2 regions of the Marinobacter sp. G11 genome follow, and region 1 is predicted to be linked to the other one. Evidence: riboswitches for the same ligand, from Rfam matches in the RefSeq annotation. Region 1 holds a riboswitch; the other holds the start of a gene.
What was found. Region 1 has a riboswitch for thiamine pyrophosphate ahead of thiC (phosphomethylpyrimidine synthase ThiC). Riboswitches for the same ligand answer to the same signal wherever they lie in the genome.
Positions count from the first base shown of each region.

Region 2: it holds a riboswitch for thiamine pyrophosphate, as region 1 does, so the genes downstream of both, thiB (thiamine ABC transporter substrate binding subunit) here and thiC (phosphomethylpyrimidine synthase ThiC) in region 1, are expected to answer to the same signal.

Region 1 covers NZ_JAJSPB010000006.1:59,134-63,506, reverse strand. Annotated here, with positions in the region: gene thiC (phosphomethylpyrimidine synthase ThiC) at 1-1,276, opposite strand, end outside; TPP riboswitch at 1,357-1,470, opposite strand; gene LWH94_RS05800 (TolC family outer membrane protein) at 1,608-2,972, shown strand; gene waaA (lipid IV(A) 3-deoxy-D-manno-octulosonic acid transferase) at 3,019-4,272, opposite strand.
Region 2 covers NZ_JAJSPB010000005.1:13,747-18,119, forward strand. Annotated here, with positions in the region: gene LWH94_RS04650 (CLCA_X family protein) at 1-201, opposite strand, end outside; gene LWH94_RS04655 (hypothetical protein) at 409-561, shown strand; tRNA gene LWH94_RS04660 (tRNA-Cys) at 599-672, opposite strand; tRNA gene LWH94_RS04665 (tRNA-Gly) at 727-802, opposite strand; gene LWH94_RS04670 (murein L,D-transpeptidase catalytic domain family protein) at 927-1,670, opposite strand; TPP riboswitch at 1,830-1,921, shown strand; gene thiB (thiamine ABC transporter substrate binding subunit) at 1,970-2,971, shown strand; gene thiP (thiamine/thiamine pyrophosphate ABC transporter permease) at 2,977-4,373, shown strand, end outside.

The sequences.
Region 1 (4,373 bases):
GGCCTTCGATCATGCACTGCACATCGTGTTTCCAGGCGATCTTGGTAAGCTCTCCCAGGGTTTCCAGCTCGCCAAATTGTGCCGCGTCGTTGGCATCGGCAATGGAACCCGGGCGCAGGCCGTCACCGAGGCTGAAGGAGACATCGTAGGCCTTCATGATTTCGCAGATGTCTTCAAAGTGCTCGTACAGGAAGCTTTCCTTGTGGTGCGCCAGGCACCACTTGGCCATGATGGAGCCACCGCGAGAGACGATGCCGGTGGTGCGCTTGGCGGTGAGTGGCACATGGTGCAAACGAACACCCGCGTGGATGGTGAAGTAATCCACGCCCTGCTCGGCTTGTTCGATCAGGGTGTCCCGGAAAATTTTCCAGGTCAGGTCTTCCGCAACGCCGCCTACCTTTTCCAGGGCCTGGTAGATAGGCACGGTGCCTATGGGAACCGGGGAGTTTCGGATAATCCACTCGCGGGTTTCGTGGATGTTCTTGCCGGTGGACAGGTCCATCACCGTGTCGGAACCCCAGCGGATGCCCCAGGTCAGTTTTTCTACTTCGTCTTCGATGGACGAGGTCACCGCCGAGTTGCCGATGTTGCCGTTGATTTTCACCAAAAAGTTGCGACCGATGATCATCGGCTCGGTTTCCGGGTGGTTGATGTTGGCGGGAATGATGGCTCGGCCGCGGGCCACTTCGTCCCGAACAAACTCGGGGGTGATCTCCGGCGGCAGGTTGGCACCGAAGGACTGGCCGGGGTGCTGGTCCGCCAGCAAGCCGTTGGCCCAGGCTTCCTGCAGTTTCATGTTTTCCCGGATGGCAACGTATTCCATCTCCGGCGTAATGATGCCCTGGCGAGCGTAATGCATTTGCGACACGTTCCGGCCAGGCCTGGCGCGCAGGGGCTTGCGTTCGTCCATGAAACGCAGCGGGTCCAGTTGCGGGTCTTTCATGCGGCGGCGGGTGAATTCGGAGGTGTAGCCGTCCAGTTGCTCTACATCGCCCCGTTCGGCAATCCAGGCGGCGCGAACCGGCGGCAAGCCCTTACGCAGATCGATAGTGGCTTCCGGGTCTGTGTAGGGCCCGGAGGTGTCGTACACCACCACTGGCGGGTTCTTTTCGCCACCCATTTCAGTGGGGGTGTCGCCCACAGTAATTTCCCGCATTGGCACCCGCAGATCGGGTCGGCTACCCTGCACGTATATTTTTCGTGAGCTTGGTAATGGTTTGATTGCTGCGGAGTCTACTTTTGCGGAGTCGCTGAGGTATGCTGGTAAGTCCGTCATGAAATGCTCCCGGTTGCTCTTGTGGTATCGGGTCGCGTATGACGGAGTTGCGACAGACTGCCCTGCAGGCTTAGTGTCGCGGTTCATCTGGTCTTAATCCCTACGCCGGTATTATCCGGATCAGGTCGCGGGTTCTGCGTTGCAATCTCAGCCGATCGCCGGTTTCCGGCAGATCAGCACCCCGTCAAGACGCGATTCTGAATTCGTTTGTCCACAAAATACGTGGACTTAGCAAGTCTAGAGACGGGAACGATTATTGTCCATAATGGTCAACCAATACCTTTGGGTCATTGCCGGGCAGATTCCCGGAGTCAGTATTTCAGGAGAACCAATGAAAAAACGTTTACTTCCAGGATTGATCACCCTGCTCGCAGCCCAGCCTGCGCTTGCTCTGGATCTGATGGAAACCTACGAGAAAGCCCTGTCTTACGACTCCGGCATTGCCTCTGCCATGGCACAGTTCCAGGCCCAGCAGGCCGCCAGTGATGTGAGCAAGAGCTCTTTGTTGCCGCAGATTGGTGCGTTTGCTGAAGGCAGCCACGTTTCTGCAGATCCGAAACGGGGCTCTGCAACAAACAACCGCCCATTCAGCTATGGCGTACAGCTTACTCAACCCATCTTCCGGGCCGACAACTGGTTCCGCTACGACGCCAGCCAGTTCCAGACCGAAGCCGCCCAGGCCCAGTACAACCTGGCCCAGCAGCAGCTGATTCTGGATGTGGCCACCGCCTACTTTAACGTGCTGCGCGCCCAGGATACCGTAACAACCGCCCGCGCTACCGAAGCCGCCATCCAGCGCCAGTACGAACAGGCCCAGGAGCGTTTCGACGTAGGCCTGATTGCGATCACCGAAGTATACGAGGCCCGCGCCAGCTACGACGACAGCAAGAGCCAGCGCATCGCCGCCGAGAACCAGCTGAACGTGGCGCGCGAACAATTGGCCCGGTTGACCGGTGAATACGCGGAAGACCTGGAAAATCTGCGGGAGAACTTCCCGCTGGGCCGCCCGGAGCCGATGAACCCGAATGACTGGGAAAATACTGCGCTCGACCAGAACTGGGCGATTCAGGCGGCCATGTCGCAGCTAAACGCCAGCGAGGCGAACCTTAAAGTGGCCAAGTCCGGCCATCTGCCAACTCTTGACCTTACTGCGTCATACAGTGAAACCGACATTCATGGCCGGGAAAACGCCAGCCAGTTTGAAGGATCACAAGGCGTCATCGGCCTGCAGCTGAACGTTCCCCTTTACATGGGCGGTGGTACCGAAGCCGGCGTGCGCCAACAGCGTTCACTGGTCACCGTGGCCGAGCAGGACCTGAACACCACGCGCCGGGATGTGCAGGTGAACACCCGCAGCCTGTTCCTGACCGTTAACAACAATGTGGAAACTGCCTCTGCTCTTGAGCAAACCATCATCTCCCGCCGCAGCGCACTGGATGCAACCCGCGCCGGCTACGATGTAGGTACACGGAACATTGTGGAAGTGCTGGATGCCGAACGCGCTTACTACGTAGCGCTGCGGGATTACGCCAACGCCCGGTATGACTACGTGATCAACACCCTGCAACTGAAGCAGGCGGCAGGCACCCTGAGCCCGCAGGACCTGATTGATCTGAACAACTGGCTCAGCGAAGGCGCCCGGGGCATTGAAGCCCTGGCCGAAGAAGGAAAAACACTGGACGACCCGATGCAGTAAGCGGGCTAACCGTGCTGAATTCCGGGTGCCAGCGCGGCACCCGGAGTTACAACCGCTCCGTAATACCCTCCACGACCTTATCCAGCGCACCCCGGTTCTTGTTGACTACTGCCAATGCCCGCTCACCGTATGCCTTCAGCGCCTCCGGATCGTCCATCAGTGAACAGATTGCCCGGGCCAGCTCATCCGCATTTTCGACCAACTGGACACCCTGATCATCCAGTAAGCGCTGATAGATTGTCTCGAAATTAAACACATGAGTGCCGGAGAATACCGGAATGCCCCAGGCCGCAGGCTCCAGCGGATTGTGCCCTCCCCGCTCGATCAGTGAGCCGCCCACGAAGGCGAGGTCACTGGCTCCGTAAAGCATCATCAGCTCTCCCATGGTGTCGCCAAGATACACCTCCGCACCAGCGAGAGATGCTCCTGTTGACCGGCGAACCACGGAAAAGCCCTCGCCTTGAGCCATCTCAGCTACCGAATCAAACCGCTCCGGATGCCGGGGCACAATGATGAGTAAGGCATCGGCGTGCTGAGCCAGAATCTGGCGATGAGCCGCCAGCAATTGCTCGTCTTCTCCGGTGTGGGTGCTGCCGGCAATCCAGACGGGGCGCTCACCCAGGGATTTTCGGAAGCTGACAGAGGCCGCACGGACATCATCAGGAATATCCACATCGAATTTTACGCTGCCGGTGACCTCAACATTTCCCGGAGCCACTCCAATGCGGCGAAACCGCTCCGCGTCTTTCTCCGCCTGCGCAGCCACCCAGCTGATGCTTTTGATAATCGGTGCTGCCACGCCCCGAACCCGCTCATACCCCCGGGCAGATCGTTCAGACAGGCGGGCATTGATCAGAAAAACAGGCACCCGACGGTGTCGGCACTGGCGGATCATATTGGGCCAGATTTCCGTTTCCATGATCACCAGGATGCGGGGGTTAACACGATTCAGGAAGCGCCGAATACCTCCTGGCGTGTCGTAAGGAGCATAGGCATAGGCTACCCTGTCACCAAACATCTTCCGGGCCTGGGCCAGCCCGGTATCGGTCATGGCTGTCATCAGGATGGTCGCACCCAGGTTACGGGCCAGCAGGCGCCGGACCATGGGGCCGGCGGCAATGGTTTCACCCACCGAAACCGCGTGCACCCAGATCACCGGGCCGTGTAGTTGGGGCACCAGCCCAAGGCGATGTTGCCAGTCTTGCCGCAACGCCGGCGCCTTACGGCCTTGCCACCAGAGCCGGACAAGGATAAACGGCAGGGCGAGCCGGATCAGCAGGGAATAGATAAACTGGAACACGCAGGACTCCCGGCAAAACAGTGCGTTATCATAGGGATAAATTTGCTGTGGACGGGCATCTTGCCCCCCGGTAAAACGTTTGTCGATGCAGGATTCACGAT
Region 2 (4,373 bases), on a different contig from region 1:
ATACTGCAGGCCCAGCGTGCTCCTCAGGGAGATCAATGGCTCCGGTCCTCGCAGGATCGTCATCAAATCACACAGCGCCTGATCGAACCGGCCGGCTGCCCGGTCCCGCTCCTGGGACGTCACCCAGCGTCCGACTTCAATGCTGCGAAAATCAAACCGTCGTCTCACCGTTACAAAGGATGCTGCAGATTCAGACGTCACTCCCAGCCTCCCATCTCCAGAAATATCAGGATGCCCAGGCTTGAGACGGATTCGTAGTTACCAAGCAGAATGCAGGACATGCTTTACACCTAGTACTGTTTACATATACAGCATTTTGACGAGGCTACACGGGTGGGTCAACCACAGTCAGGCACAATGTCCTATACTCGGACCAATGCAGTTGCCAGGAAGGCAGGAGGAGTCTGTATGAAAAGCGTGGTACTGATGTTTGTTGGTGGACTGGTAGGCGGCTTTATCGGGCCGGTTTCAGCACTGGTTGGCGTGGCAGCAGGGTATGTACTTGGCCGCATGCTAACGCAGTCAGACGTACCAGAGCGAAGAAAGGCAGTCAGCCAATAAAGCTCGGATAAACCGATGATTTTCGTAAGGGAAAAAATGGAGGCGCGGGTCGGAATCGAACCGGCGTACACGGAGTTGCAGTCCGCTGCATAACCACTCTGCCACCGCGCCGGGTAAGCCTGGAATCTGGCTTTTGCTCTCAGGGGGCGTGAGAGACTTGGAAAATGGAGCGGGAAACGAGATTCGAACTCGCGACCCCAACCTTGGCAAGGTTGTGCTCTACCAACTGAGCTATTCCCGCTCTTCGTTCAGAGGCGTTGCCTCCTCAACGGCTGCGTATTCTACGGATTACGCTTCGCGCGTCAACACCTTTTTTTCAAGTTTCTGTTTTTATTGCTAATGTGCACAAAATTTAGCCAAACCGGTCAGGACCGGCTGGCGTCATCCGCGTTCGCCTGAAGGGAACCGGCAAGCTGGTTGCCGCTGTCGCAGTTCAGGTAGCTGGAAGCCTGCAGCCATTCTTCATCCGGGTAGTATTTGAAAACCAACTGGCCGCCTTTCAGGTTGTCTACTACCTTTGCGATCACATCGCGGTCTACCGCCGGGCAGCCGTGGCTGCGGCCAATGCGACCGTATTTGTTCACCCAGCTCTTCTCTACGTAGTCTGCCCCGTGAATGACAATAGCGCGCTGGCGGGCCAGGTCATTGAAGCCCGGCTCCAGTCCGTCCAGCCGCAGGGAGTAGCCGTGGGCACCTCTGTAGGATTCCGCTGCCTTGAACAGTCCGATGCTGGACTGGTGGCTGCCCTCAATGTTGGAGAAAGCACTCGCTTCGCGGTCACCGGAGTTTTTACCGTGGGCAACCAGCTCCCTCAGAACCAGGCTGCCATCGGCCAGGTCAAACAGCCAGAGGCGTTCTTCGCTGGATGGCAGGGAAAAATCAATAACAGCAAGCCTCTCCGGCATCGCTGTTCCATTGCTGATGGCGCACTGGGTTGCCTTGAAAGCCGCCTCGAGAACCGATGGGTTCAGTTTAGGGGCTGCACTGGAAAGGCGATCAAAAAGCTGGTTATTCAGGGACTGGGCCTGGGTGCTGGTGGCGAAAAGCACTGAAAAAAGAAGGCCGGACATTGCTGTACAAAATTTGAGCAGATTGCGATGCTTGGGCATGCACCTTACCTCTATAGATGAAGAATACGGTCTATCCGATTGAAATTTGCACTATTCTAACAGCAAATAATGAGAACCCCGACACCTTTGTACAGTTTTTAAACAGACCGTAATCAAAGTTACAAATTACAGGCTGCCACGCAGGCGTGTTAGAATCGCCAAGACTCAACGGGGTGCCCGACAGGGCTGAGACCATACCCGCGGAACCTGACCCGGCTAATACCGGCGTAGGGATTGAGCCGCCACTTTTCCAGTGGTTACCGCGGCATGGCCCCCTCCATAGCCAAGGTGTAATCACTATGCGTTTCCGCTTGCCTCTACTCTTCGCTGCCCTGCTCCCGGCTTTCGCTACTGCCGAACCTGCGCAGGTTTTGAACGTTTATACTCACCCGTCGTTTGCGGCGGAATGGGGCCCCGGGCCCGCGGTCAAGCAGGCATTTGAAGAGCAGTGTGAATGCGAACTGAACTATACAGTGCTGGAAAGCGGCGGCGATATACTTCAGCGACTGCGCCTGGAGGGCAGTTCAACCAGTGCCGATGTGGTGTTGGGGCTGGATACCGCCACCATGGAAGCCGCCCGGCAAACCGGATTACTGGCTCCGCACACGCTGACACTGAACAACCTGGCGCTGCCTGTCGACTGGCAGGACGACACCTTCCTGCCCTACGACTGGGGCTACTTCGCCTTTGTATACGACACCGAGCTGCTGCCGGAACCTCCTGAAAGCCTGGAAGAGCTGGTCAATGCACCGGATGACCTGAAAATCATCATCCAGGATCCCCGCACCAGCACCCCCGGCCTCGGCCTGCTGCTCTGGATGCACGCGGTTTATGGCGATGACGCCCACGCTAAATGGCAGCAACTCAGTGGCAAGGTACTGGCGACGACCCAGAGCTGGAGTGACGGGTATTTTTCACTGTTCATGAACGGCGAAGCCCCGATGATCCTTTCTTACAGTACGTCCCCGGCCTATCACATGGCGGTCGATAACACAGACCGTTACCAGGCGGCCCGTTTTGAAGAAGGCCATTACCTTCAGGTCGAGGTTGCCGCACTGGTGAATAGCTCCAGGAGTCAGGCCCTCGGCCGGGAATTCATGGAGTTCATGTTGTCGCCGGCCTTCCAGCGCCATATTCCGTTGAAGAATGTGATGTATCCGGCTATCGACCTTGGTGACGAATTGCCGGAGGTATTTGACCGGCTGATCCACCCGTCCAAAGCCCTCTATCTGGAACCGGCAGAGGTCGCCCGTGAACGCCGCTCACTGGTGAATGCCTGGCTGGACGCCATGACCCGCTGAATCCAATGGCCGCCAACCAACCACAACCCCTGCGCCCTGCTCCATTCAGCGCCCCTGCGTGGCAACTGGCTCCGGGCCTGATCATTGCGCTGGCCTTGATCGGGCTGGTGCTGTTGGGGCTGGGGGCACTGCTTCACACCGCTGGCACGCTGGAATTCGAAGAGCTGTGGCAAAGCCGCTATTTGAGAGGCGTTGTCTGGTTTACGGTTTGGCAGGCGGTGTTATCGGTCTTTCTAAGCCTGCTCATTGCGCTGCCGGTGGCCATGACACTGGCCCGGCTCAGCCATTTTCCCGGCCGTAGCTTACTGCTTCGGTTGATGGAGCTGAGCCTGGTGCTTCCCACCATAGTGGCGGTGTCAGGCATCATCGGGGTGTACGGTCGTCAGGGCTGGCTGACCAGTCTTCTGAACGAGTGGCTGCCTGATCACAGCTGGAGCCTTTACGGCCTGAATGGAATCTTACTGGCTCATGTGTTTTTTAATGCACCGCTGGCCGCACGAATTCTTCTGCAAGCACTGGAATCAGTTCCGGCACCGAGGTTGCGGGTTGCTTCCCAGCTCGGGTTGAGTAGCTGGTGGCTCTGGCGTACGGTTCGATGGCCCGCATTGCGGCCAGTAGTGCCCGGGGTGTCAGCATTGGTCTTTACCCTGTGTTTTACCAGCTTCGCCATCATCATGACCCTGGGTGGCGGGCCTCGCGCCACAACCCTTGAAGTGGCCATTTACCAGGCGTTGCGGTTCGAATTCGATTTCGGCCAGGCCGCCATCCTGGCCACCATTCAGCTGGTTATTTGCGGCAGCCTGTGGTGGCTGGTTTTCCGGAACCGCCTGGAGTCCTCACTGCTTCCGGATCGTCGGTTTGCTGAACCTGTCTCTTTGAAAGACAGCCCCGGGCAGGGCCTGGGGCGCGTGTTGCTGCTGGGCATCTTTTCCGCTTTCCTGACGCTGCCCCTGCTGGCCATCGCGTTACGCGGTTTGCCGGCACTCTGGCCGGCCTCACCCATGCCATCTATCTACGGACAACTGCTCCCCGCCACAGGCCGCAGTTTGTTGATTGCCGTTCCTGCCGGGCTGGGTGCGGTTGTCGCCAGTCTGTTCACACTGGCGGCGGCCAACAAATCCGAAAACCGGATACTGGCGGCCATTCCGGTCACCACGGGGTATCTGCCGCTGATTGTGCCGCCCCTGGTGCTTGGTACCGGCCTGTTCCTGTTATTGCGCCCACAGCTCGGTAATAGTGCCCAAGGCTGGGTGCTGGTGTCTTTGATTAACGGTTTGATGGCCATTCCATTTGTGCTGCAGGTGCTGCGTGGGCCGCTGAATGCCATCGACAAGAACACCCTGAACCAGGCGGACCAGCTGGGTATCCTGGGCTGGTATCGCTGGCGCTGGCTGTACTGGCC